One region of the Mesorhizobium sp. M0772 genome, then DNA from elsewhere that is predicted to be linked to it. Evidence: predicted binding sites of a transcription regulator. Region 1 holds the regulator's gene; each other region holds the start of a gene.
The links. Region 1 encodes LexA, which represses DNA repair genes until DNA is damaged. Its sites were predicted from a motif close to TGTTCNNNNTGTGTTCNG; they were not measured.
Positions count from the first base shown of each region.

Region 1 (9,587 bases):
GTAATAGGCCTTGCCCAGGCGCACCAGCTCCTCGGCCACCTCACGGTGGCGCGGCGCGCGCTCGAACTGCGATATGGCCTCACCGTCCCAGGAAAGGCCGAGCCAGGTCAGCCCATCCAGAATGGCCTGTGTCGCCGCCTCGTTGAAGCGTTCGCGGTCGGTGTCCTCGATGCGCAGCACCATCGTGCCGCCGGTGTGCTTGGCGTACAGCCAGTTGAACAGCGCCGTGCGCGCGCCGCCGATATGCAGATAGCCGGTGGGCGAGGGGGCAAAACGGGTGACGACCGTGTCGGACATGGAACTCTCGGAACCTTGGAAAGCGGAGCGTGATCGCGCGGACTTTCGCGCTTTGCGCGTTCATGTAGCATAGGGGGTCTGGGGCGCAAGGGGCAGACCCGATGGCTGGACGTGGCCGGGGCACGTCGGCAATTATCGGTTGCGTCAACTGGCGCTGGAGCCTTGTAGCACAAAATCTGTTCGCACCCTCCGCGCAACCTCGTTTGGCAGCAGCGTCATGTCTGGGTTTCATTCGGCTGCAGCGTCCGTCACAGTGCCTGGAACATCGCTGCGACGGTGGTAGCCCCTCTGACGAGCGGACATTTCTTCACGGATGCGGCACTGCCCGACTACAACGCCGCCGTGACAGCGTTGGCTTGGTCACGCATATTGACCTTTCTGCAATCATTATCGTGAACACCGCAACTGTGTGCAGGCCGGTCTCGCCACGAAGGAGGCATGATTGAAAGAAGGACTACCGATGACCGAAAACGCCGACCATACCGAGGGTGATCCGTTCTACCATGGTACCCGGGCGGATTTGAAACCCGGGGATCTGCTGAGCGTCGGCCACCCTTCCAATTTCAGAGGTAAACCACTGTCATGGATCTATTTCACCCAGACACTGGAAGCCGCCATCTGGGGAGCAGAGCTTGCAACGGGTGACGGTCGTCAAAGGATTTACATCGTAAAGCCGACGGGGTTTTTTATGGATGACCCTAACCTGACCGACAAAAAATTTCCCGGTAATCCGACGAAATCCTACCGCTCCCGTGATCCGTTGCTCATCCTGGGGGAGCTCGCTGAATGGCAGGGTCATACACCCGAACAATTGAAGGCAATGCACGATGGGCTTGCTCGCCTGAGGGCGGAGGGCCGGGATATGATTGAGGATTGAGCGTCCTTGGCGAGTGATGGTCAATTCCGGCGCGGTGGACGCGACCGCACGGACTTTCGCGCTTTGCGCGTTCATGTAGCATAGGAGGTCTGGGGCGCAAGGGGCAGACCCGATGGCTGGACGTGGCCGGGGCACGAAGGAAGGCGAAGGCGCCGAGGCAAGCGTCAGCGAACGCTCGCTGTTTGCCGATAGTCCCTATGCCGAGCCGCTGCCCCTCGCGCTGCCTGAGCCGCATCCCGGCGTCGCGCCTGCGCTGCCCGGTCACGCGTTGCCGGCGCAAGTCACAGCGCCCGGATCTATCGCCCGTCTGCGCAGACGGCTTCGCCGTCCGTCATGGCCCGCGCTCCGCCGCAGCCTTGCCGTGGCCGCCAACACGGAGCTCGACCGGGGCGTCGCCTTCCTGCTGGTGCCGGTTTTCCTGGCGGCCGGCGTCATCATTTATTTCTCGCTGGCCGGCGAGCCCGGCTTTGCGCAGCCAATCGCCATTGTGGTGCTGGCGACATGTTGCGCTGTCGCCACGCGACCTCGGCCGAGGACGCATCTGTTCTGCATGGCCGCGATGCTGTGCGCGCTCGGCGTCGTCGCCGCCAAAGTCGAGACCTGGCGCGCCGGAACGCAGATGCTCGGCTCCGAGATCCAGACACGGCTGACCGGCCGCGTCGTCAGTCTCGAACAGATGGAAAGCGGCCGCATCAGGCTGACGCTCGATGTGGTTTCGACCGCTTACCCCGAGCTGCGCTACGCCCCGGAGCGGGTCAGGCTCTCGGCGCGGACCGTTCCCGCCGATATGACCGCCGGCTCCCTGATCACCGGCTATGCCAGGCTGTTGCCGCCGACCGGTCCGGTGCGGCCGGAGAGCTACGATTTCTCCTTCGACAGCTATTTCACCGGTATCGGCGGCAGCGGCTTCTTTCTCGGCAATCCGAAAACCATTGCTACGCAGGGACCGCCGCCGCTGACCGCGCGGCTCTCCTCGGCAATCGAGAACGCGCGCGAAAACATTGCCGACCATATCAGGGGCAAAATCGGCGGCGCCGAAGGCGAGATTGCCGCGGCGTTGATTGTCGGGGTGCGCGCCGGCATCCCGGACGAGGTCAACGAAGCGATGCGGCGCACCGGCATCTACCACATCATCTCCATCTCCGGCCTGCACATGGCGCTGGTTGCCGGCACCATCATGGCGTTGCTGCGTGGCGCCTTTGCGCTGTTTCCCGATTTCTCTTCGCGCCGCCCAGTCAAGAAATATGCAGCAGTGGCAGCACTCGTCTCCATCGCCGCCTATCTCGTCATTTCAGGCGTCGTGGTTGCCGCCGAGCGCAGCTTCATCATGCTGGCGGTCATGCTTGTCGCCGTGCTGTTTGATCGCGCCGCACTCACCATGCGCAATCTGGCGATCTCCGCCATTGCCGTCATCCTGGTGTCGCCGCACGAGGTGGTCGGTCCCAGCTTCCAGATGTCGTTTGCCGCCACCGCCGCCCTTGTCGGCGCCTATGCCGGCTGGGCCGATTACCGCGCCGACAAGGTGAGAACGCCGCCGGCAAAGCGCTCCTTCGTCGGCTTCCTGTCGCGAAAATTCGCGCTGGCCATGGGCGGCCTCGCCATGACCTCGATCATTGCCGGCAGTGCAACCTTGCTGTTCGCCATCTGGCATTTTCAGCGTGTGTCGCCGCTCAGCCTGATCGCCAATCTGGCCGTGATGCCGATTGTTTCGTTGATCGTCATGCCTTTTGCCGTGCTCAGCGCACTGGCGATGCCGTTCGGCGCCGACGGGCCGTTCCTCTATGTGATGGGCAAGGGTCTGATGGCGATGATCGCTATATCGGCCTGGATTTCCGAGCGCTCGCCGGTCGACGCCGTCGGGCTGATCTCCATCCGCTCGGTGCTGCTGGTGACGGTCGCCCTCGTCATCGCCACCATGGCCACCACCTGGCTCAGGTTGGCGGCCGTGCCTTTCGCGCTGGCCGGCCTGTTGACGGTGCCGCAGGTGCTTACGCCCGACGTGCTCATATCCGAGGATGCGCATCTGGTGGCCATGCCGATCGGTGGCGGCGAACTCGCCCTCAACCGCGAACGCTCCAACGAATTCACCACGGACAATTGGAAACGGGCGCTGCGGGCCGAAACCATTATCCCACCTGAGATTTTCGAGTCAACAGATACGCGGTTCGATCTCGATCCGCTCGATCTGCCGCCCGGCTCGCCCTTCTATTGCACCGGCGATCTCTGTATCGCCCGGCACCCTTCCGGAGCCATTGTAGCGCTTGCGAAAGACCGCAAGACGGCGCGGCCGGCCTGTGCCTTCGCGAGCCTGATCGTCATCGATGACGCCACCGCCTACAATCCGTGCCGCGACCCGCTGGTGCTGGTCGTGACGAAGAAACAGCTGGCCCGCGACGGCAGCGCCGCCGTCTTCTTCGATCCGCAATCGGCAGCTGCAGCGCCAACCATCCGCTTCGCCGTCGACAAGCCGTATCGCCCCTGGCACGAGCAACGCCGCTTCTCCCGCGAAGCGCGCGGCCTGCCGCCTTACAACCAGCGTGAAAAGTACAAACCCAAGCCGGCTCAGTAGCGCCGGATCAATCCGACAAGCTTGCCCTGCACCTTCACCCTGTCCGGTCCAAAAATGCGGGTCTCGTAGGCCGGGTTGGCGGCTTCCAGGGCGATCGAGGCGCCCTTGCGGCGGAAGCGTTTCAGGGTCGCTTCCTCATCGTCGACCAACGCCACCACGATCTCGCCGGGGCTGGCTGTGTCGGCATTGCGGATGATGACCGTGTCGCCATCGAAAATGCCGGCCTCGATCATCGAATCGCCCTTGACCTCGAGCGCGTAGTGTTCGCCGCCCATGATCATATCGGGCGGCACCGAGATCGAATGGGTCTGATGCTGGATGGCGTCGATCGGCACGCCGGCGGCGATGCGTCCCATAACCGGGATTGAAATCGCGGAAACGGCATCGTCATTGCCGGCCGACATCGAACGCGACGGCGAGCCCGGCTTGATCTGGCGGCCGAGACCGCCTTGGCCCAACGCGCCTTGTCCTTGGCCGCCTTGCCCTTGGCCGGTTTGACCAAGACTGCCCTGAATGACGCTCGGCGAAAACTTCCTCGCCGCATTGAGGCCTGGTGCGATCGAGTCGGGCAGCCGCAGCACTTCCAGCGCGCGCGCCCGGTTCGGCAGCCGGCGAATGAAACCGCGCTCCTCAAGCGCCGTGATCAGGCGGTGGATGCCGGACTTGGAGGCGAGGTCGAGCGCTTCCTTCATCTCGTCGAAGGACGGCGGGATTCCGCTCTCCTTCAGGCGTTCATGGATGAACATCAGAAGCTCATGTTGTTTGCGCGTCAGCATCGCGGCCCCCAAGGGTTCTGAAACCAGAATCAGAAAAAACAAACCCAGAACAAACACTATCTGTTCCAGTTGTGTTCCGCAACCTTTTAAAGTTTAATGAATGTGTTGACGTTTTGTTCAGCGTAACGTTCGGCGCTGCGAGCGCCGCCTGCGCCCAGTTGCCAGCAACGGGGTGAAACGAAGACCAAGTGCCCTGCGTCGTCGGCTACGATCGCCGCTTCCTTTTCGGACGGGGCTGCGCAGCATCCGCGCGGGGTTCTCTCTGGGCATAGACCCGCAGCGTGTAGCCGATGTGAGCGGTCATCAGAGTTTTCGCACGGTCGACGTCGCGATCGAGGGCCGCTTCCATCAGGGCGGTATGGTGTTCGATCGCCACGGCGTCGCGCAGGGCCGCCACGGCCTTCCGGTGTCCGTCCGTGCGGCCGGCGGCGGCGCGCAGCGTCGGGGCCAGACCCAGAAAGCGGTGATGGCGATGCAATTGGTCGGAAATCGTTGCATTGAAGCGCAGCAGCCAGCTGGATGTCGCGGCACTGAGCAGCGCCGCATGGAAGGCATCGTGTTTTTCGTACCACGCGTCGACCGCATCATCCGATGGATCGTCGAGAACAGACCCGCACCGTGAGAGACGATAGTGGGCGGCAACGACCGCGTCTTCCCACTCACGGTCGCCCTTCTCGATCGATTCCACCAGCAGGGGCAGTTCGACCACCAGCCGCGCACGCGCCAAATCCTCGAGCTCCGCCCGAGAGACGGGAGCGACCGCAAACCCGCGGTTGCTGATGGCGGTCACAAGCCGTTCCGCCTCCAGCCGCGACAGCGCCTCGCGCAACGGCGTCCAGCCGATGCCGTAGGTGTTGCGCAGCGTGCTCAGCTTCAACGGCGCGGCAGGCGCCAGCCGGGTCGCAAGAATATCGCGCCTGAGCAGGCGATAGGCCACTTCCGTCTTCGAGGTCTGCTCGTCATCCAGCATCGTGATCCATCAGACATAAACGCTCGGGCGGATCATTATATATCAAAGCCTTTCAATGGGTGAATTATATATAATGTTTGACAGTTCAAGGGCGACCACTCAAGATCGCCGGCATGTTTGGGCGGCAGGCTCCGCCGCGCGCGTTTGTCCATGGAGGGGCGCCGGATCATGAGCACGACACCCGATCTCGCTACAATCGAAGCAATGGATGCCGCCGATCCGCTGCGCTCCATGCGTGAACGCTTTGTCTTGCCGCAAGGCGTGATTTATCTCGACGGCAATTCCCTGGGCGCCGCGTCAGCGGTCGTCTTCAGCGAACTGCAGCAGGCCGCCACGCAGGAATGGGCGCACGACCTCATTCGCGCCTGGAACACCGCCGGCTGGTTCAACATGCCGGTGGAACTCGGAGATCAGCTCGGGCGACTGATCGGCGCGGCTGATGGGCAGACGGTGGTCTGCGACACAACCTCGATCAACATCTACAAGCTGCTGCACGCAGCGCTCGGCATGCGGCCGGATCGGTCGGTCATCGTTGCCGAGGGCGACAGTTTCCCGACCGACCTCTACATGGCCGAAGGCGTCGCCTCGACCCGGCCGGGAACGCGGCTGCGGCTGGAGGGCGTCGACGCGGCCGCAGTCGAGGAGCTGATCGACGACAGCGTTGCCGTCATCCTGGTCAACCACGTCAACTACAAATCCGGCCAGTTGCGCGACATGGCGGCGCTGACGCGCAAGGCACATGACGCCGGCGCGCTGATCATCTGGGATCTCTGCCACACGGCCGGCGCCTTGCCGGTCGAACTTGACCGTGCCAATGCCGATTTCGCCGTCGGCTGCACCTACAAATACCTCAATGGCGGCCCGGGCTCGCCAGCCTTCATCTACGCGGCCGAGCGCCACCATGACGATGCCCACCAGCCGCTCAGCGGCTGGTGGGGCCATGCGCGGCCCTTTGCCTTCGAGCAGGGCTTTGCCGTCGGCAGCGGCATTCGCCGCTTCCTGTGCGGAACGCAGCCGGTGCTGTCGATGCGGGCGCTCAAGGGCGCGCTCGATATCTGGAACGACGTCGATATGGCGGCGGTGCGCAGAAAAAGCATCGCGCTGACCGACCTGTTTATCCAGCTCGTCGAAGCCAGATGCGGCGCCTACCGGCTTGAACTGGAAAGTCCTCGCGACGGCAGCCAGCGCGGCAGCCAGGTGTCGTTCCTCCATCCGCATGGCTATCAGGTGATGCGCGCGCTGATCGAGCGCGGCGTGATCGGCGATTTCCGGGCGCCGTCGACCATCCGTTTCGGCTTCACGCCGCTCTATGTCGGATATGGCGATGTCTGGCAAGCGGTCGAAGTCCTGGAGGATATTCTGCGCACCGGCGCCTGGCAGGACGCCCGCTTCGCGGTGAAGACCGCGGTTACGTGAGAAACCAGAGCAATTTCAGGAAAAGTGTGAAGCGGTTTTCCGTCCGAAATTGCGTCAATCAAAGAGCTAGAGCATTTCGCCGTTTCCGTTAAACGGTGAAATGCTCTAGAGCCGGGTGCGGACCGTCCAGAGCTCCGGAAACAGCACGACCTCCAGCATCTTCTTCAGATAGGAGGCGCCTGAGGTGCCGCCGGTGCCGCGCTTCAAGCCGATGATGCGCTCGACCGTTGTGACGTGGTTGAAGCGCCAGCGGCGGAAGTAATCCTCGAAGTCGACCAGCTTCTCGGCCAGTTCGTAGAGCATCCAGTAGCGCTGCGGGTCGCGGTAGACGGTTTGCCAGGCAGCCAGCACGTCTTCGTTCTCACCGCGCGTCTCGCGCCAGTCCGTGCGCCCGGCATCGGCGCCGATGTCGAAGCCATTGCGCGCCAAAAGCAGAAGCGCCTCGTCGTACAGCGACGGCGTGGCCAGGATCGCTTCCAGCCTGTCCGTAAGATCGCGCCGGTGCTTGTGCGGCCCGAGCATGGCTAGGTTGCGGTTGCCGGCCATGAACTCGATGGCGCGGTACTGCCAGGACTGGAAGCCCGAGGATTGGCCGAGCGCGTCGCGAAACTCGGTGTATTCGCTGGGCGTCATCGTGCGCAGCACGTCCCAGGCATTGTTGAGCTGCTCGAAGATGCGCGCGACACGCGACAGCATCTTGAAGCTCGGTTCGAGGCGGTCGGCGCGGATCGAGCTGATCGCGGCGCGGATCTCGTGGAGGGCCAGTTTCATCCACAATTCGGATGTCTGATGCTGGATGATGAACAGCATCTCGTCATGGGCAGAAGACAGCGGCGCCTGCGCATCGAGCACCTTGTCCAGCTGCAGATAGTCGCTGTAGGACATCCGCTCCTTGAACGACATCTGCGCGCCATCGGACGCCGGATCGTGCGGCTTAATCAATTGATCTTCTCCGCGCGCAACCGGAAGCGCTGGATCTTGCCGGTCTGGGTTTTGGGCAAGGCGTCGATGAACTTCACCGAACGCGGATATTTGTAGGGCGCGATCGTTGCCTTGACGTGGTCCTGCAGGCGTTTGACGGTCAATGCGTCCGGCGAAACACCTTGCACAAGCACGATATGCGCCTCGACGATCTGGCCGCGTTCACCGTCCTCGGCGCCGGTCACCGCGCATTCGGCGACGTCGGGATGCGAGAGCAGCGCCGCTTCGACCTCGGGGCCGGCGATGTTGTAGCCGGCGCTGACGATCATGTCGTCGGAACGCGCGGCGAAGTGGAAGAAGCCATCCTCGTCCTGCGTGAACGTATCGCCGGTGAGATTCCAGCCGTCGCGGACATAGTCCTTTTGCCTGGCATCGGCCATGTAGCGGCAGCCGGTCGGGCCGCGCACCGCCAGCCGGCCAGTAGAGCCGCGCGGCAACTCCCGCATCTCGTCATCGACGATGCGTGCCTGATAGCCGCCGACGGGTTTGCCGGTGGAGGCCGGCTTCATGTCGTCGAAGCGGTTGGAGATGAAGATATGCAGCATCTCGGTGGCGCCGATCCCATCGAGGATCGGCTTGCCGGTCTTCCGCGTCCATTCCTCGAAGACAGGCGCCGGCAGCGTCTCGCCCGCCGAAACCGCGACGCGCAGCGAGGACAGGTCAGCGCCTTCATCCATCGCCTTGAGCATGGCGCGATAGGCTGTCGGCGCGGTGAAGGAAATGGTCGCTTTGTAAGTCTCGATGATGTGGATCATGTTGGGCGGCGTCGCCTGTTCCAGCAGCGTCGCCGCGGCGCCGAAACGCAGCGGGAAGATGGCGAGCCCGCCAAGACCGAAGGTAAAGGCAAGGGGCGGGGAACCGACGAAGATGTCGTCGGGCGTCACCTCCAGGATTTCGCGGGCATAGGCGTCGGCGATGATCAGCAGGTCGCGGTGGAAATGCATCGTCGCCTTCGGCACGCCGGTGGTGCCGGAGGTGAAGCCGAGCAGGGCGACATCGTCGCGGCCGGTGTTGACGGCAGTGAAGGTGACCGGCTTGTCGAGGGCGGCGCGGTCGAGTTCCGCGTCATGGTTGGCCGTGCCGTCGAAGCCAATGACCTGCTTGAGATACGCACTGCCCTTGGCGCAGGCGGTCATCTCGTCCATCAGCCTCGTATCGCAAAGTGCGACCGTGATTTCCGCCTTGTCGACGATCTTGGCGAGTTCGCCGGCACGCAACATCGGCATGGTGTTGACGACCACCGCGCCCACCTTGGTGGCGGCCAGCCAGCAGGCGACCATGGCCGGATTGTTGGACGAGCGGATCAGCACCCGGTTGCCCGGCTTGACACCGTAATTCTCGACCAACGCATGGGCGAGCCTGTTGGTCCAGTCGGACAGTTCCTTGTAGGTGCGGCGGCGGCCATTGCCGATCAGCGCGGTGTGGTCGCCGAAGCCTTTTTCGACCAGCCTGTCGGTCAATTCGACGCCGGCATTTATGTGGTCGGGATAGTCGAAGCCGTCGAGCAAAAACTCCGGCCATTGCTCCGGCGGCGGCAGGTTGTCACGCGTGAATGTGTCGATATGCGCTGATGGCCCAAGCATTTTCGGCTGCCCCTGTCTGCCTCGCGCCCATGGCTGAACAAGGCGCAGGATCGCACCAGTCGAAATTTGTTTCAAGCCTAAAATGTTTTTAGGTCGCAGCATTGACGCCGCCCTGTTC
Region 1 is NZ_JAMYPB010000019.1:14,322-23,908, forward strand. It holds gene gltX (glutamate--tRNA ligase) at 1-297, opposite strand, end outside; gene arr (NAD(+)--rifampin ADP-ribosyltransferase) at 758-1,174, shown strand; gene NKI06_RS14985 (ComEC/Rec2 family competence protein) at 1,287-3,743, shown strand; gene lexA (transcriptional repressor LexA) at 3,737-4,519, opposite strand; gene NKI06_RS14995 (GntR family transcriptional regulator) at 4,725-5,489, opposite strand; gene kynU (kynureninase) at 5,658-6,905, shown strand; gene kynA (tryptophan 2,3-dioxygenase) at 7,011-7,847, opposite strand; gene NKI06_RS15010 (AMP-binding protein) at 7,844-9,469, opposite strand.

Region 2 (9,587 bases), on a different contig from region 1:
GCACGGTGACCGCGCTGGTCAGCTTGATGCGCTTGGTGCGTTCGGCGGCAGCGGCCAGCGCCACCACCGGCGCGGACGCGGCATAGTCGGGGCGGTGATGTTCGCCCAGACCAAAGACGTCGAGGCCGACCTGGTCGGCCAGCTCGACCTCCTCGATCAGATTGCGTAGTCGCTGATGCGGGCCGATCGCGCCGGGGCCGGGCTCCGGGCTGACGTCGGCGAAAGTGTAGAGACCGAGTTCCATGGCATGTCATCCAAATGTTCTGATTTGCCGCTAGAGGTAGCGGCGAGCCGCCCCGGCCGCCAGAGGGGCGGATAGTGAACAGTGCATGTCGGTTTCGGCCGGCTTTGTTTAAGGGAAAACGCGTCTCCCGGCTGCAACAGCATAAACTTTCATGGCTGGCATACCGTTTTGGCGCTTGAACTCTCGGTTTTCGCGCGTATGTAAGCGTCGCGAATTGACTTCAGGGAAGTGGACTTGGCTATCTACAGGGAAAAAGACATTTTCGAGCGGCGCAATGCCGCGAACGAGGCAAAGAAGGCGCTTCTGGAGCGCTTCAAGTCAAAGCCGGCGGCTGATGATCCTGCGGTTCTGGCCAAACAGGCCGAACGCAAGGCGATTCTTGAGGCTCGCGAAATACGCGAGGCCGAAAAGGCCAGGCTGAAGCAGGAAAAGCTGGCACGCGAGGCGGTCGAGAAGGCCGAGCGCGAGGCAGCAGCCGAAGCGGCGCGTATTGCGGCCGAAGAGGCAGCGCAGGCTGAAGCGAAGATCAAGGAAGCCGAAGAAAACGAGCGCATTGCCCGTTTGCTGGCCGACGAAGCCGAACGCAAGGCCAAGCGCGACGCACGCTATGCGGCGCGCAAGCAGCGTACCGGCAGGACGCCTCCGGGCTTCTCCGCCCGCTAACGCTTCGATCGAAATGATCGGACATCAGGGTCGCCTTCCAGCGGCCCTGAAGGCGTTTGCCTAATTTAAGGGTTTGATGCCTCGGAGCTCAGGCGGCGAGCTTCAGCCCCATAATGCCGCAGACGATGAGCGCAATGCAGGCGAGCCGGATGGCCGTCGCAGGCTCGCCCAGCAGCCAGATGCCAAGCAGCGCCGTGCCGACCGTGCCGATGCCGGTCCACACCGCATAGGCCGTGCCGACGGGCAGCGTCTTCAGCGCCAGGCCAAGCAGGCCCAGGCTGATGATCATCGAGGCGACGGTGAGCACCGTCGGCAGCGGCTTCGAGAAGCCGTCGGTGTATTTGAGGCCGATCGCCCAGCCGATTTCGAACAGGCCGGCGAAAAACAGAAAAATCCACGACATCGGGATGCACTCCATTCCATGAGCATGGCGGGCCGTCCCGGCCGATTTATGGGAAGGCGCGAGGTCGTCCTCGCCGCTTCGACACAAGCGGCTGCGCCGGTGCGATCAACAAAACACCGGCCGCATCGTTCATGCCGCCGGTGTCAAAATCTGCGCCGAAACGGTTTGTCCGGATTTCAACCGTCCAAGATCTTCCGAGGCGGGCTTACTTTTCCTTGAGCCTCATCGCCTTGACGGGCGGCGCCTTGAGTGCCGGAGCCGCTGCGGGCTTCTTGGCGTCTTTTTTCGGCTTCCGAGCTTCCTTGCCCGCCTTCATCGCACCTTTAGCCATGATTCGTTCCTCCAGTTGCTGGGAGGCCAAGTGAAACAAGAGAAACGCCGGACTGCAAGGGGGCGGGCGTCTGTCGCCGGCGCCGTCGGGCCGCTTTCAACCGGTTTCTAATTTGCTCGTAAACCATTCCGGTCCGTGCCATGGTTGCCTTCGCACTGCAGCATCGGCCATGCCTTCGCCCGGCGATGATCAGGCAGTGCGGTCAGGACGACAATGCGAATCCGCATCGGCAGCGAGATGAGTTTCGATTTTCCGCAGGAAACGCCGCTGATCGCGATGCTCAACGTCCACTACTCCAGGGCCTCCGATCTCGAGCGCCCGGATTTCCTGACCTCCAACCCGCCGGTGCCGATCCAGAGCTACCGCGACAGTTTCGGCAATTGGTGCAACCGCTTCGTCGCCCCGCCCGGTCGCTTCACCTTCGGCACCGATTCGGTAATCCGCGACCCCGGCACGTTCGAGATGGGCGACCTGATGGCCTGGCAGCACGAGGTGCGCGATCTGCCGTCGGACACATTGCTCTTCCTGTTGCCGAGCCGCTTTTGCGAGAGCGATCTGCTGGCCAGCGAAGCCTGGCGGCTGTTCGGGCATACGCCGCTTGGCATTGCGCGCGTCCAGGCGGTCTGTGACTTCGTCCACAACCACATCGTCTTCAGCTACGGCAATGCGCGGCCGACCCGCACCGCGGCGGAAGCCTATCGGGAGCAAAGCGGCGTCTGCCGTGACTTTGCCCACCTCGCCGTCACCTTCTGCCGTGCGCTCAACATCCCGACCCGCTACTGCACCGGCTACATCAGCGACATCGGCCTGCCCAAACCTTGGGCGAGCATGGATTTCGCAGCCTGGATGGAGGTCTATCTCGGTGGCCGCTGGCATGTCTTTGACCCACGCAACAATTCGCCACGCATCGGACGCATCCTGATCGCCTCCGGCCGCGACGCCGCCGACGTGCCGCTGACCCACATCTTCGGACCGGGCACGCTGGCTGGTTTCAAGGTGTGGACGGACGAGATCATCGAATAGGGGCGTCTTTCCGCAAGCTGGCCTACAAGACCCTGAACGACCGGGCGATTCGTGCGTTGTGATGCCTGTGGAGCTCAGGGGCGTTACATCAGGTTCCTTGGAGGGACAGCATGGCAGCACATGGCGGGTCGAAGACGGTCATCTACGCGGCGCTCGCCGGTAATCTCGCTATTGCTGTGACCAAATTCGTCGCCGCCTTCTTCACCGGCAGCTCGGCGATGCTGTCGGAAGGCGTGCACTCGCTGGTGGATACCGGCAATGGCGGGCTGCTGCTCTACGGCATGCACCGCGCCGCCCGTCCGCCGGACCGCACGCATCCGCTCGGCCATGGCCGCGAGCTGTATTTCTGGAGCTTCATTGTCGCCCTGCTCGTCTTTGCGCTCGGCGCTGGCGTGTCCTTCTATGAAGGCGTCGTCCACATCATGGCGCCTGAGCCGGTCGCCAATCCCAAAATCAACTACATTGTGCTTGGCCTCTCGATGCTGTTCGAGGGCAGCTCCTGGTACGTGGCTCTGAAGGAGTTCCGCCAGCAGAAGGGCAAGCAAGGCTGGCTGCAGGCCGTGCAATCGAGCAAGGATCCGAGCGTCTACACGATCCTGTTCGAGGACAGCGCCGCCCTGCTCGGTCTGTTCGTCGCCTTCGCCGGCATATTGGCGGCCGAACTCCTCGACATGCCCGAACTCGACGGCGTCGCCTCGATCGGCATCGCGATGATCCTCGGCGCCACCGCCATCTTTCTGGCGCGCGAAAGCAAGGGATTGCTCATCGGTGAGCCGGCCTCCCCGGAAGTGCAGGCCAAGGTGCTGGCCATCGCCCAGCAGGATCCGGCAGTGCAGCGGGCCAACGGCGTTCTCACCGTCCATCTCGGCCCTCGACAGATCGTCGCTGGGCTGAGCATCGAATTCGAGGACCATCTGACGGCGCCTGAGATCGAAGCCTGTGTCGAGCGCATCGAGGCGCTCTTGAAAAAAGAAATGCCGGAGATCACCAGACTGTTCGTCAAGCCGCAGACGACCGGAACCTGGGAGCACCGGCGCAAGCAGGTCGAGGCAGCGTCGGACTAGTTCTGGACCAGCAGTCCACCGTTGGCCCCATCGCCTGGTCCCGCTAAGATCACCCGACGGATTTCGGAGAATCAACCATGAAAATCGATGGTGGGTGTCATTGCGGCGCCATAACTTATGAAGCAGAGGTCGACCCGGAAAAGACCTCTATCTGTCATTGCACCGACTGCCAGCAACTGACCGGCACCGCCTTTCGTGTCACTGTTCCCGCGCCTGAGGATCATTACAGGATCACCAAGGGCACACCGAAGGTCTATATCAAGACGGGATCGAGCGGCGCCAAGCGTGCCCAGGCGTTCTGCGGCGACTGCGGTTCGCATCTTTACGCAACGTCGGTTGGCGACGGGCCGAAGGTCTATGGGATCAGGGCGGGGACCGCGCGGCAACGCGAGGATCTCGTTCCGACCCAACAGAAATGGCACCGATCGGCCCTGCACTGGCTTCCGGAATTCGAGGGCGTAAGCATCGTAGAGGCGCAGTAGCACCTGCCTCCCGGTTAAACGCGGCCCAAACCAGCCAATAATGTGCTAGGCTCGCCATCAAACGGATGGCGGGGGATAGCAATGTCGGAAACGGACAAAGTGTTTGCCGGCTCGATTCCGGAAAACTACGACCGCTACATGGTGCCGTTGATCTTCGAGCCGTTCGCCGCGGATTTGGCACGACGGGCAGCGTCCTTGTCGCCCGGCGCCGTCCTGGAAGTCGCCGCCGGCACCGGCGTTGTCACCCGCGCATTGGCTCCAAAACTGTCTCCGGGCGCAAGCTATGTCGTGACCGACCTCAACCAGCCTATGCTCGACTACGCGGCCTCGCGACAAGCTCCCGACAGTCGTATACAATGGCGTCAGGCGGATGCTCTGGCGCTGCCGTTCGAAGATGCGGCTTTCGATCTCGTTTGCTGTCAGTTCGGCGCGATGTTCTTTCCCGACCGAGCCGCCGGCTATCGCGAAGCAAAGCGGGTCCTGAAGACCGGCGGCCATTTCCTGTTCAACGTGTGGGATCGCATCGAAGAGAATGTATTCGCCAATGATGTGACGAATGCTCTTGCGGAGATTTTTCCGAACGATCCGCCCCGCTTTCTCGCCCGCACGCCGCACGGCTACAATGACATTGCATTGATCCGCGGCGAGTTGGAAGCCGCAGGTTTCTCCCGTGTGGTGATCGACACGAGGGCCGAACAAAGCCGTGCCTCCTCGCCGCGCCTTCCGGCGGTTGCCTATTGCCAGGGAACTCCGCTTCGCAACGAAATCGAGGCTAGAGGAAAACTGGAAGCCGCAACCGATCACGCCGCGTCCGTGATTGCAGCCAGACACGGCAGCGGCGAGGTTGCGGCCAAGATCCAGGCGCACGTGATCGTGGCTACGGTCTAATGCATGGCGCCCAGAAGTGTGCCGCGGTTCTGGGACAACGACATGCATCAAAACAAAGACTTTTAAAGCGCGTCGTATGAATCCGTTCAGCGCGACGCGCTTTAATCGTCGCCTTCGACGACACGTAGCCTGAGCTGCCCCGTCTTGGAATCCGCCACCCGCACCCCGGCTTCGGCCTTGGCGGGTCCGCCACCGCGCACTTCGGCTTCGCTTTCGCCAAGCTCCAGCGCTTCGATCTTTTGGCCGCGCTTGGTCACCTTCGACGTCGACACCAGTATCTCGTCGATATCCTTGGCCGACTGGCCAAAATGCGTCTGCAACCGGCGCACGCGTTCGTCGACGCGCGCGACGTCTTCCATCAGCCGGATCACCTCGCCCTGGATCAGATGCGCCTGTTCGCGCATGCGGGCGTCCTTGAGGATGGCCTGGATGACCTGGATCGACAGCATCAAAAGCGACGGCGAGACGATGATGACACGCGCCCGGTGCGCCTTCTGGACCACGGCGTCGAAATTCTCGTGGATTTCGGCGAACACCGATTCCGACGGCACGAACATGAAGGCGGTGTCCTGCGTCTCGCCCTGGATCAGGTATTTTTCCGAGATATCGCGGACGTGAATTTCGATGTCGCGGCGGAAAGCCTGGGCCGCGATCTTCTGTTGTTCGGCGCCATCGGCGGCGCGAATGGCGTTCCAGGCTTCCAGCGGAAACTTGGCGTCGATGGCAAGCTGCGGCGCACCGTTCGGCATCCTGACCAGGCAGTCGGGACGGCTGCCGTTTGACAGCGTTGCCTGGAACTCGTAGGCGCCCATCGGAAGGCCGTCGGCGACGATCGCCTCCATGCGCGACTGGCCGAAGGCGCCGCGCGTCTGCTTGTTGGACAGGATCGCCTGCAATTGCACGACCTGGCCGGCCAGCGACTGGATGTTGCCTTGCGCGGTGTCGATGACCGCCAGCCGTTCCTGCAGTTTGGCGAGGCTCTCATGCGTCGATTTGGTCTGTTCGGTCATGGTTTGACCGAGCCTGCCGGTCATGGCGTCGAGGCGCTGGCCGATCGACTGGTTGAGTTCGGCCTGCCTTGCGCCGAACACGTCGGCGATAGCGCCCATGCGGCCCTGCATCTCGGCCTGGCTTTGCAAAATGCCGGCCATCCGCGCCTCGGCGTCGCGGGCGTGGTCGGCAGCTTCCGCCGCGGCGATGGTGCGCGCCTTGGCCGATCGCCACAGCGCCACGACAAGCGCCAGGAACAGGCCGAGAAACACCAGCGCGCCGATGGCCAGTGCATGGCCGAGCGTGATCGTCGTAGCGCCAAGCCGGGCAACGGGTTCGGAAAGGATGGTGCTCAGGTCGTTCATCCCGCCAGCATAGCCGATTCGCAGACCTGGCACAGATCAAAACGTGAACGAGACCGATTCGCACCGGTTGACGCTTCTCCTGCGACGTTTTAGGTGAGGCGCCATGTCGATCAAGCCGCTCATCATCCTTCCCGATCCTATCCTGCGCCAGGTTTCCAAACCGGTCGAACGCGTCGACGCGCCTTTGCGCAAACTGGCCGACGACATGCTGGCGACGATGTATGATGCGCCGGGCATCGGCTTGGCCGCAATCCAGATCGGCGAGCCGCTGCGCATGCTGGTCATCGACCTCGCCAAGGAAGACGAGCCGCCGGCGCCGCATGTCTTCATCAATCCCGAAATCCTCGAAAGCGCCGACGCTCGCTCGGTCTACGAGGAAGGCTGCCTGTCGATCCCGGACTATTACGCCGAGGTCGAGCGTCCCGCCTCGGTGCGCGTGAAATATCTCGACCGCGACGGCAAGCTGCAGGAGATCGAGGCCGAAGGCCTGATGGCGACCTGCCTGCAGCACGAGATCGACCATCTCAACGGTGTGCTGTTCATCGACCACATCTCGAAGCTGAAGCGCGACATGGTGGTCAAGAAGTTCAAGAAGCTCGCCAAGGACAAGGCGCCGGGCAAGCTGGTGGGATAGGGAAGATGCCGCTTCGCGTCATCTTCATGGGCACGCCGGAGTTTTCGGTGCCGGTGCTGCGCGCGATTGCCGAGGCCGGGCACGAGATAGCAGCCGTCTACACCCAGCCGCCGCGCGCCGCCGGCCGCCGCGGTCTGGAGCTCACACCGTCGCCGGTGCAGCGCGAGGCTGAGCGGCTGGGCATCGAAGTGCGCACGCCGCTGTCGCTGAAGGGCGAGGGCGAGCAAGCTGCTTTCCATGCGTTGCGTGCCGATGTCGCAGTCGTCGTCGCGTATGGTTTGCTGTTGCCGAAGGCTATTCTGGAGGCTCCGCGCCTCGGCTGCCTCAACGGCCACGCCTCGCTTTTGCCGCGTTGGCGTGGTGCAGCTCCCATCCAGCGCGCCATTATGGCCGGCGACGTCGAGACCGGCATGATGGTGATGCGCATGGAAGAGGGCCTGGACACCGGTCCGGTGGCACTGGTTGAAAAATGCGCCATAGAGCCCGATATGACGGCCGGCGATCTGCACGACCGCTTGATGAATATTGCTGCCACGCTGATGGTGGAAGCGCTGTCCCGATTGGAGACAAATACCCTGGCATCGACTTTGCAGGCGGCTGACGGGGTGACCTACGCCAGGAAAATCGATAAGTCGGAGACACGTGTGGACTGGACGCGCCCGGCTGCGGAGGTCCACAATCACATTCGCGGGCTGTCGCCATTCCCCGGCGCCTGGTGCGAAGCCGACATCGGCGGCCGCACGGAACGGCTGAAACTGCTTCGCTCGACGCTTTCTGAAGGTACGCTTTCTGAAAGCATGGGCGAGTCGGGAGGAATTCTCGATGACCGGCTGACGGTCGCCTGCGGGTCGGGCGCGGTCAGGCTGGTCGAAGTTCAACGGGCGGGCGGAAAGCCTGCTGCCGCGAAGGAGTTTCTGCGCGGGGCCAAGATCGAAAAAGGAATGAAGTTCTCATGAGCATGATGTCGATACGCGGCGCGACGCCGCGGGACCGCGAGGCCATACGCCTGGTCGAGGAACACGCATTCGGCCAGCAGGCGGAGGCCGGGCTGGTCGACGCTCTGGTCACCGGCGGCGACGCCGTTGTCGAACTGGTGGCGGAAGAAGACGGCCAGGTGGTCGGCCACATCCTGTTTTCCAGGCTGTTCGTCCAGAACGGCGGCAAGCAGTTCGCAGCCGTGGCGCTGGCGCCGTTGGCGGTGGAACCTTCGTTCCACGGCTCGGGCATTGGCGGTGCGCTGATCCGCGAGGCGCATATCCGCCTCAGGGATGCCGGCGAGACGCTCGCCGTTGTGTTGGGCGATCCGGCCTATTATGGCCGCTTCGGCTACAATCATGCGCGGGCCGAAATGTTCGAGAGCGAATATCAGGGCGAAGCGCTGCAGGCGCTGGCCTGGGGTGACGCACCCGAAAAAGGCAAACTGGTCTACGCCCAGGCCTTTACCGCACTCGCCGCCTGAACGAAGGGTGTATGCCGCGTTTTCGTCTCGATATCGAATATGACGGCAGCCTCTTCGCCGGCTGGCAACACCAGGCGGATCAGCCTTCGGTGCAGCAGGCGATAGAGCAGGCGATCGAGAAATTTTGCGGTGAGGCGGTGCGGATACGCGCCGCCGGCCGCACCGACGCCGGCGTGCATGCGACCGCCCAGGTGGCGCATGTCGACCTCGCCAAGGCATGGCCAAACGACAAGGTGCGCGACGCCGTCAACGCGCACCTGCAGGCGGCAGGCGCGCGCATCGCCATCCTGCAGGCCACGGTTGTCCTCAATGAGTTCGACGCCCGTTTCTCGGCCACCGGACGCCACTATCTCTACCGCATCCTCAACCGGCGCGCGCCTGCAGCGATGGAAAAGGGCAAGGTCTGGTGGGTGCCGAAGCGGCTCGATGCGGACGCCATGCACGAAGCGGCGAAAGTCCTGCTCGGCCGACATGACTTTACCACCTTCCGCTCGACGCAATGCCAGGCCAATAGTCCGGTGCGGACGCTGGAGCGGCTCGATGTAAGCCGCCAGGGCGACCTGATCGAAGTCAGGGCCTCGGCGCGCTCTTTCCTGCACAACCAGGTGCGCTCCATGGTCGGTTCGCTGAAACGCGTCGGCGACGGCGGCTGGACCGCCGCCGACCTCAAGGCCGCGCTCGCTGCACAAGACCGCGCCGCCTGCGGCCAGGTGGCGCCGCCCGACGGGCTTTTTCTCGTCGGTGTAGACTATCCGGAAAAGTTCTAGGCCGGAGCGGCGGTCGGCACAGTGATGCCGAGCAGCGCCACCAGGCCGAACAACACGGCTAGAGACACCACCAACATGCCTGCGAACACGGCGCTGCCGACAGCCGCGCCCTTGCCGATCGCGGCGTTGGTCATCCGCCAGGAGAGTACCAGCGAAAGCACCACCAGAACCAGCCACACCAATTCGGCAACCGGGTTGCCGGACGGCAGGAAAAGCCTGATCAGCGCTGAAGGCAGCAGCATCCAGGCGGTGATCGCCGACGCCCAGTTGCTGG
Region 2 is NZ_JAMYPB010000010.1:39,057-48,643, reverse strand. It holds gene NKI06_RS09335 (LLM class flavin-dependent oxidoreductase) at 1-244, opposite strand, end outside; gene NKI06_RS09330 (DUF6481 family protein) at 479-907, shown strand; gene sugE (quaternary ammonium compound efflux SMR transporter SugE) at 996-1,310, opposite strand; gene NKI06_RS09320 (hypothetical protein) at 1,516-1,641, opposite strand; gene NKI06_RS09315 (transglutaminase-like domain-containing protein) at 1,855-2,664, shown strand; gene NKI06_RS09310 (cation diffusion facilitator family transporter) at 2,775-3,728, shown strand; gene NKI06_RS09305 (GFA family protein) at 3,806-4,210, shown strand; gene NKI06_RS09300 (class I SAM-dependent methyltransferase) at 4,292-5,098, shown strand; gene NKI06_RS09295 (DNA recombination protein RmuC) at 5,200-6,453, opposite strand; gene def (peptide deformylase) at 6,557-7,087, shown strand; gene fmt (methionyl-tRNA formyltransferase) at 7,093-8,043, shown strand; gene NKI06_RS09280 (GNAT family N-acetyltransferase) at 8,040-8,546, shown strand; gene truA (tRNA pseudouridine(38-40) synthase TruA) at 8,558-9,313, shown strand; gene NKI06_RS09270 (hypothetical protein) at 9,310-9,587, opposite strand, start outside.
Region 2: NKI06_RS09295 (DNA recombination protein RmuC) is a predicted target of LexA. The motif match lies at 6,486-6,503, and genes of this name have one in related genera.

Region 3 (9,587 bases), on a different contig from region 1:
CTGGAGGACGGCGAGGTCGATCGCGGCGTGCTCGCGGCCTGGGAAACCGTCATCGACAATGCGCATCTGTTCGGCGCCTCGACGGTCAGCGGCTTCACCGGCCGCCTGCGCGGCAAGAAGCTGACCGACAGCCTGCCGCGCTTCCGTGAGGTCTGGGGGCCGCTGGCCAAACGCGCTGCCGACAAGGGCGTGCGCATTGCCTTCGAAAATTGCGCCATGGACGGCAACTGGGCCGCCGGCGACTGGAACATCGCCCACAATCCGGACGCCTGGGAGCTGATGTTCAACGAATTGCCCGACGAGAATCTCGGCCTGGAATGGGAGCCCTGCCATCAGCTTGTCTACCTCATCGACCCGATGCCGCAGATCCGCAACTGGGCGCCGCGCATCTTCCATGTCCACGGCAAGGACGCGACGGTGCGCTGGGATGTGATCCGCGAGCACGGCGTGTTCGGCAAGCTGCCCTTCGTGCAGATGCGCACACCCGGGTTTGGCGACAGCGACTGGACGCGGGTGATCAGCGAATTGCGGCTGGCCGGCTACAAGGGCGCTATCGACATCGAAGGGTGGCACGACCCGGTCTATCGCGGCGACCTCGAAATCACAGGTCAGGTGCGCGGGCTGGAATACCTCAAGCAATGCCGCGGAGGAGCGACCTATCTGCCGAACCCGGCGTGATTGAGGGCCGGTGGGAGGAGCCGGCCGGACAGATTGCCAAGCACTGCCGACAAGCACTGCCGAGAAGCGACTGACGAAACCCCTCGGCTCACCGAGGACAAAAGGGAGGAACGTGCATGAGCATCGCAATGAGAACGACACTTCTGCGCTCGACCGTCGTGGCCGCCGCCACGGCGCTGTGTGCTGCCATCTCCACTCTGCCGGCGCAGGCGCTCGACGCCCAGTGGTGCAAGGATGTCCACATCCGCTTCTTCGTCGGCGGCGCCGAGGGCGACGCTTTCGGCACCATCGTCTACAATGGCGCCAAGCAGGCGGCGTCCGATCTCGGACCCAAGGTCGACTACATCTTCTCGCAGTGGGACGTCGAGAAGATGGTTCAGCAATTGCGCGAGGCCGTCGCCGTGAAGCCCAACGGCATTGCCATGATGGGCCATCCCGGCGACGCCGCGATCATGCCGCTGGCCGAACAGGCGCACAAGGACGGCATCAAGATGATGTACCAGAACGTGCCGGTGCCGACGGTGGTGGCTGCGTTCGGCGGCGGCTATGTCGGCGCCCAGCAGGAGCAGCAGGGCCGCGCGCTCGGCGTCGAAGCGTTCAAGCTCGGCAATCTCAAGTCCGGCGACAAGGCGATCATGATCGGCCCGTTCGAGAACGAGGCCCGCGGCGCGCGCGAGCGCGGCACGGTGGCAGCACTCAAGGAAGCCGGCGTCGAGGTCATCCAGCTGTCGTCGCCGCCGAGCGGCGAATGGGCGTCCGACCCCAATCTGGCGATACCGGTGATCACCGCGGCCCTGCTCAACAATCCCGACGTCAAGGCGGTCGGCTATCCCGGCGGCCAGATGCTGGGCAACGTCGCCACCTACATGCAGGCGGCAGGACGCAAGCCCGGCGACATCTTCAACTTCGGCTTCGATACCAGCCCGCAGATCGTCGAGGCGTTCAAGGGCGGCTGGGTGCAGCTGACGGCTGATCAGCAGCCGTTTCTGCAAGGCTATCTGCCGATCCTCAGCCTTTGCCAGCAGGTGGTGCTGGGCCTGGCGCCGATGAATGTCGACACCGGGGCGGGCTTCGTCACGCCGCAGAATTACGAGATCGTCGCCGAGCTCGCCAAGCAGGCGCTGCGCTGACCTCCCAAGCCGCCGGCTGGGCGCAAGCCCGGCCGGCAGGACCGCCGGCACCAGGCCGGGATGATACCACAGGAGCGAGGATCGCCATGGCCGAACGCATCATCGAACTGCGCGACATCAGCAAATCCTATGGCCAGGTCTATGCGCTGGGCGGGGTCAATCTCTCGGTCGACCGCGGCGAGGTGGTTGGCTTGATCGGTGACAATGGCGCCGGCAAATCGACGCTGATCAAGATTCTGTCCGGCGTCGTCAAGCCGACCAGCGGCGAGATCCTGGTGCGCGGCAAGCCGGTGACCGGCTGGAGTGCGGCGCGCTCGCGCGACGCCGGCATCGAGACGGTCTTCCAGGACCGGGCGCTGGCCGTGCAGCAGACCATCGTGCGCAACATCTTCATGGGCCGCGAACTCACCGGCTTCATGGGCTTTCTGAAGGTCAATAAAGAGATAGAGGAGGCGAGCCGGCTGATGCGCGAGATCGGCTTCACCTCGAAGGTGTTCACGCCGCATTCCATCGTCGGCCAGCTCTCCGGCGGCGAACGCCAGGGCGTGGCGATCGCGCGCGCCATCTACAAGCAGGCGGAGCTGATCATCCTCGACGAGCCGACGACGGCGCTGTCGCTCACCGAGACCGCCAAGGTCTTCCATTTCGTGCGCCAGGTGCGGGCGAGCGGCCGTTCGATCCTGTTCATCGGCCACAACATCCATCACGTCTTCGACATTGCCGACCGCTTCGTTGTGATTGACCGCGGCAAGGTGGCGCTGACCGCCGATCGCACCGAGGTCAAGTCGGCCGAAGAGCTGATCAACTTCATGGAAGACGTTGCGCATCCCGGCGGATTGCCGGGGCTGCACGAGGCCGGCGACGCGGAGAGGGCAGTACGATGAGCAAGACCATGGAACCCGATCTGCAGAGCCCTCTCGGCGGCAAGGCAGCCCGGCCTGAGTGGAAGCATCCGTCCGACCATTGGCTGCGCGGTTTCGTCATCGACAACCGCGCAGCGCTCGGCACGCTCGCCGTGTTCATCATCATGATGGCGGCGTTCCTGATCGCCAACCCGACCGTGTTCACCACCTGGTATCTCTACAGATCCGTGCTGACCACGCTGCCCGTTGCGCTGTTCGTGGTGGTGCCGCTGGTCTTCGTCGTCACTTGCGGCGAGATCGACCTGTCGTTTCCCGCAACCATGGGCTTTGCCTCCTGGGTGTTCGCGCTGGTGGTGCAGGCCGGCTACGATCCGTTTCTCGGCATCGCAGCGGCGATTCTCACCGGCACGCTGCTCGGCTTTCTCGTCGGATCCCTGGTCGTTTATGGCGGGCTGTCGTCGCTGATCGCCACCCTCGGCATGAATTTCCTGCTGCGGGGACTGATCCAGATCATCAACGAGGGCAGATCGACGGCATTGACCGGTCTCAGCGACAGCTGGGCGTACACCATCTTCTCCGGTCAGGTGTGGGGTTTTCCGGTACAGGTCTTCTGGGCACTCGCCTTCGTCATTTTGTCGGCAATGCTCTACAACCGGCACCGCTTCGGCGCGCAGGTGAGGGTCGTCGGCGACAACCCCGACAGCGCCCAGCAGATGGGCATCGACGTCAAGCGTGTGCGGGTGAAAGTGTTCATCTTCACCGGCATCGGGGCCGCGATCGCCGGCACGTTTTCGGTGATGATCAACTTCACCTGGTGGCCGACCGCGGGCGACGGCTATCTCTTGCCGGTGCTGGCTTCGGTGTTCGTCGGCGGCACGCCGACCTGGGGCGGCATCGGTACGGTCGCCGGTGGAGCGATCGGCGCGGTCACCGTGTCGTTCATCCAGACCGGCGTCGTGGCGGCGGGCTTGAGCGGCTTCTACGTGCAGTTCTTCAACGGGCTGATCATCATCCTGTCGCTGCTGGGGCATAAGTGGAACCAGGCAAGGTATAGGTGAGGGGGCTAATTGACGGGGACGCTCATGTTGCGGACCGCATGCCCCGACGATTGGGCAGACGCCCGTCGCTTCGTCATTCTAGGGCGGAGCAGGAGCGAAGCTCCGTCGCGTAGGCCCTGGAATCCATTCCGTGACCTTGGCCGTGGAGTGCCGCGGCGCAGAATTCTGCACCGTGGCAACGCGTTGAAGACGCGGCATGGATCCTCGGGTCTACACTGCGTCGCTGTGCTCCTTGCTCCGCCATAGGATGACGAACGCGTGGAGGGCTCCGCCGGGCCACAACAACGTGGTCGCTTGTAGGACAACAGGGCAAGCGGGCGCTCACACCGCCGCCACAAACCCGTCCAGCACGCGTTTCTGGCCGGCCTTGTCGAAGTCGATGGTCAGCTTGTTGCCTTCGATGTTGGAAATGTTGCCGTTGCCGAATTTCTGGTGGAAGACGCGGTCGCCGACGCTGAAGGGCGACGGCGTGTCGGCGACGGATTTGGCGACCAGTTCGCCGTCAATGGTGCGGCCTTTGACGCTGGTTCGGCCGGCGCCGTAGCCGGAGTCGGTCTCGCCATAGCCGATGCGCTCGACCTGGTGGCCGGAGCGCGAGCCCCAGTTGCGGTCGGTCGCCTCGGTGCGGTTGGCCTGCGCGCGCTGCCAGCCGGGCGTCGCATAGGTGTTGGAGAAGGCGCCGGAATTTTCCGCGCCGACATTGTCGAAGCGCGAGGCGCCGTAGGGGTTCTGCCGTCCTGCGCCCTGGCCGCCACGGCCCGACGCGAACGAACCGCCGCCATAGGTATTGCCGTAGCCGCCATAGGAGTTGCCGCTTTCGGCGACCTCGACATGGGCTTGCGGCAGTTCGTCCAGAAACCGCGACGGGATGGTCGACTGCCACAGGCCGTGGATGCGGCGGTTGGAGACGAACCACAGATGCAGGTTCTTCTTGGCCCGGGTCAGGCCGACATAGGCGAGACGGCGCTCTTCCTCCAGGCCGGAGCGGCCGCCTTCGTCCAGCGCGCGCTGGTGCGGAAACAGGCCTTCCTCCCAGCCGGGGAGGAACACGGTCTCGAATTCGAGGCCCTTGGCCGAATGCAGCGTCATGATGTTGACGGCGTCGAGCTCGGCGTTCTGCTCGGCGTCCATGACCAGAGCGACATGTTCGAGGAAGGAGCGCAGCGATTCATACTCCTCCATCGAGCGGATCAGCTCTTTCAGGTTTTCCAACCGGCCCGGCGCCTCGACCGAGCGGTCGTTCTTCCACATGTCGGTGTAGCCGCTCTCCTCCAGAATGGTCTCGGCGAGTTCGGTGTGCGGCGTGGTTTCCAGCGCCTTCTGCCAGCGCTCGAAATTGGCCGCCACTTCGCGCAAGGCCGCGCGGGGCTTGGGCTTCAATTCATCGCTTTCGGCGAGCTTGGAGGCTGCCTCCAGCATCGGGATGCGCAACGCACGCGACGTGTCGTGGATCTGCCGGATGGTGGCTTCACCCAAGCCGCGCTTGGGCACATTGACGATGCGCTCGAAGGCGAGGTCGTCGGCGCCTTGGGCGACGACGCGGAAAAAGGCCAGTGCATCGCGGATTTCCATGCGCTCGTAGAAGCGCGGGCCGCCGATGACGCGGTAGTTGATGCCGAGCGTGACGAAGCGGTCTTCGAATTCGCGCATCTGGAAGGAGGCGCGGACCAGGATGGCCATGTCGTTGAGGTTATGCTTGGCACGCTGGTAGGTCTCGATGGTCTCGCCGACGGCGCGGGCCTCCTCCTCGGAATCCCAGGCGGCGTGGACATGCACCTTCTCGTCGTCCTCGGCCACTTTTTCGGTGAACAGCGTCTTGCCGAAGCGGCCCTCATTGTGGGCGATGAGGTGCGAGGCGGTCCCGAGGATGTGCGCGGTCGAGCGATAGTTGCGCTCCAGCCGGATGATGGTGGCGCCCGGGAAATCCTTGTCGAAGCGCAGGATGTTGTCGACCTCGGCGCCGCGCCAGCCATAGATCGATTGGTCGTCGTCGCCGACGCAGCAAATGTTTACGGTGGCGCGGGTTTCGGCCGAAGAGCGCCCAATCTCCCCCCTTGTGGGGGAGATGTCGGCGGAGCCGACAGAGGGGGGCGCTGTCCCGCCGGCATTTGCATTTTGATTATCGGAGACGCCGCGATCTTTCGCGCCCCCCTCTGTCCTGCCGGACATCTCCCCCACATGGGGGGAGATCGGCTTGCCTTCAGGCCGCTGCGCCAGCAGGCGCAGCCACATGTACTGTGCCGTGTTGGTGTCCTGGTACTCGTCGACGAGGATGTATTTGAAGCGCTTGTGGTAGTCCTTCAGCACGTCCGGATTGGCGCGGAAGATGCGGATCGGGTGGCAGAGCAGATCGCCGAAGTCGCAGGCGTTCAGGGTCTTGAGCCGCTCCTGATAGGCCTTGTAGAGCTCGCGGCCCTTGCCGTTGGCGAAGCTGCGGGCATCGCCCTCGGCAATGTCGGCGGGGCCTTGGCCCTTGTTCTTCCAGCCGTCGATCATCTGCGCGAACTGCTTGGCCGGCCAGCGCTTGTCGTCGAGGCCTTCGGCTTGGATCAGCTGCTTGATCAGCCGTACGACGTCGTCGGTGTCGAGGATGGTGAAATCGGATTTGAGCCCGGCCAGCTCGGCGTGCCGCCGCAAGAGCTTGACGCCGATGGAGTGGAAGGTGCCGAGCCACGGCATGCCCTCGACGGCTTCGCCGACGAGATGGCCGATGCGCTGCTTCATCTCGCGCGCGGCCTTGTTGGTGAAGGTCACCGCCAGGATCTGCGAGGGGAAAGCCCTGCCGGTGGCCAGGATATGGGCGATGCGGGTGGTCAGCACGCGTGTCTTGCCGGTGCCGGCGCCGGCCAGCACCAGGACCGGGCCTTCGGTGGTTTCCACCGCCAGCCGCTGCTCGGGGTTGAGGCCGTTGAGATAATCGGGCGCGCTGTTGGGGCCGCTGCGGGCCGCCATGGCGCGCGCCGCTATGCCCGACGGGGCCGCGGGCCGCGCATTGGGTTCGTCAAAAAAGGGCATGTCTTCCGCAAAGCCGGACATCTCCCCCGAATGTAGTGATTCGGGAGCGAAAGACCAGAAGTGTCTACGTTTTGTTCTGGTTTGGAAGTGAGATTCTGGGGCGCAGTGCGAATTTCATCGTCCCGACGCCCGACAATGTCGTGGAGGTGCTGCAGCGTGGGAGCGGAATGAAGTCGAGCGTTTGCTCTCGCCTTATGCTGGCAGGGCCAGCTTGACACACGCGGCCTGGGGGAGAAAGCTGGCGACAGGGCAGGGGCGGCTGCCCGTGAGGCGCTGCAAAGCGCATCAGTCGAAGGAGTATCGTCTTGGCTGTCGTCATCACCTCCCTCATCCTGTTCCTCATCGGCCTGGCACTTGGCGGCGGCGGCGTCTGGCTCGCGATGCTGGGCGGCAGCTGGTACTATGTCGTCACCGGTCTCGCCTTCCTGATCGCCGCATGGCTGCTCTTCCGGCGCAAATCGACGGCGCTCTGGCTCTACGCGGCGATCGTGCTCGGCACGCTGGCCTGGGCGGTGTGGGAAATCGGCTTCGACTGGTGGGAACTCGGACCGCGCGGCGGCATCATCGTGCTTCTGGCGCTGTGGCTGCTGACGCCTTGGGCAAGGCGGGGCCTGACCGGCCCCGACGCGCGAGCGCCGCTCATTCTGGCCGTGCTCGCTTCGCTCGCCGTCGCCGGTTATTCGATGACGGCCGATCCCAAGGACATCGCCGGCGACCTCAGCGCCGACAAGGTGACGCCGACTGCCGATCTCGGCGGCAATGTGCCTCCCGGTGAATGGCACTTCTACGGCCGCACGCAATTTGGCCAGCGCTATTCGCCGCTCGACCAGATCACGCCCGACAATGTCGCCAAATTGCAGCCGGCCTGGACCTACCAGACCGGCGACGTGAAAGGGCCGGACGATGTCGGCGAAACCACCTACCAGGTGACGCCGCTGAAGGTGGGCGATGCGCTCTATATCTGCACGCCGCACAATTTCGCCATCGCCATCGATGCCGCCACCGGCAAGGAGAAATGGCGTTTCGATCCCAAGATCAAGCTCGACAAGGACCGCCAGCACCAGACCTGCCGCGGCGTGTCCTACTATGCCGATGCCAAGATCGCCGCCGGCCAGCCTTGCGCGACTCGCGTCTACCTGCCGACATCGGATGCGCGGCTGATCGCGCTCGACGCCGCCAACGGCCAGGTCTGCCCGTCCTTCGCCGAAGCCGGCACGCTCAATCTGTTGACCAACATGCCGTATCCGAAGTCGGGCTATTATTACTCGACCTCGGCGCCGCTGATTGCGGGCGGCAAGATCATCATCGGCGGCGCGGTCAACGACAATTATTCGACGCAAGAGCCGTCCGGCGTCATCCGGGCCTTCGACGTCGACACCGGCGCCCTGGTGTGGAACTGGGATTCCGGCAATCCGGACCAGACAACGCCGCTGGCGGCAGGCCAGACCTACACCCACAACTCGCCCAACATGTGGTCGACGGCAAGCGCCGACGAGAAGCTCGGCCTGCTCTATGTGCCGCTCGGCAACCAGACGCCGGACCAGCTCGGGATGGGCCGCAGCGCCAATGTCGAGAAGTTTTCCTCCTCGATCACCGCGCTCGATCTGGCCACCGGACAAGTGCGCTGGGTGCGGCAGACCGTGCACCACGACCTCTGGGACATGGATGTGCCGGCACAGCCGACCCTGGTCGACATCACCACCGCTGCCGGCGTCGTTCCGGGCCTGGTTGGACCGACCAAGCAGGGCGACCTCTACGTGCTCGACCGGCGCAGCGGCGAGCCGATCATCCCGATCAAGGAAGTGCCGGCGCCGGGCGGCGCTGTCGAGGGCGATCACACGTCGCCGACGCAGCCGGTCTCGGATCTCTCCTTCAATCCGCGGCCGCTGACCGGCGCCGACATGTGGGGCATCACCATGTTCGACCAGCTGGCCTGCCGGATCGAATTCCAGGGTCTGCGCTACGAGGGCCGCTATACCCCGCCATCGGTGCAGGGCTCGCTGGTCTATCCCGGTAATTTCGGCACCTTCAACTGGGGCGGCGTCGCCGTCGATCCGGTGCGGCAGGTGATGTTCGGCATGCCGACCTATCTGGCGTTCAAATCGCAGCTCATTCCGCGCGACCAGGTGCCGCCCCCGGATGAGGGGCGCGGCAGCGAGCAGGGGCTGAACCGCAATGAGGGCGCACCCTATGCGGTGGTGATGGGGCCGTTCCTGTCGCCGCTCGGCGTGCCCTGCCAGGCGCCGCCATGGGGCTATGTGGCGGGAGCGGACCTCAGAACCGGCAAGATCGCCTACAAGCACCGCAACGGCACCGTCTATGACATGACGCCGTTGCCCTTGCCGCTGAAGGTCGGTGTTCCCGGCATTGGCGGGCCGATGATCACCGCCGGCGGCGTCGTCTTCCTGGGCGCGGCGGTCGACGACTATCTGCGCGCCTATGACCTGACATCGGGCAAGCAGCTCTGGCAGGCCAGGCTGCCGGCCGGTGGGCAGTCGACGCCGATGACCTACACCGTCGCCGACGGCCGCCAGTTCGTGGTCATCGTCGCCGGCGGCCACGGCTCGGTCGGCACCAAGCCGGGCGACTATGTGATGGCCTATACGCTGCCGAAGTAGCAGCGATGCGACTTAGGTAGGTGATCGGCCCGGCAGATATTCTGGCAATGTCGCGCCGCCCCTCATCTGCCTGCCGGCATCTTCTCCCCGTATAGTGACGGGGAGAAGGGGCAGCTTCAGCGTTGGCGCCCTTTCCTGCAACGCTGGCGATTGGCGAAATCATCGATGACGGCATCCTTCTCCCCGTCACTATACGGGGAGAAGTGCCCGGCAGGGCGATGAGGG
Region 3 is NZ_JAMYPB010000015.1:52,312-61,898, forward strand. It holds gene NKI06_RS12990 (sugar phosphate isomerase/epimerase family protein) at 1-678, shown strand, start outside; gene NKI06_RS12995 (substrate-binding domain-containing protein) at 795-1,808, shown strand; gene NKI06_RS13000 (ATP-binding cassette domain-containing protein) at 1,895-2,692, shown strand; gene NKI06_RS13005 (ABC transporter permease) at 2,689-3,729, shown strand; gene NKI06_RS13010 (ATP-dependent helicase) at 4,051-6,765, opposite strand; gene NKI06_RS13015 (glucose/quinate/shikimate family membrane-bound PQQ-dependent dehydrogenase) at 7,050-9,362, shown strand.
Region 3: NKI06_RS13010 (ATP-dependent helicase) is a predicted target of LexA. The motif match lies at 6,806-6,823, and genes of this name have one in related genera.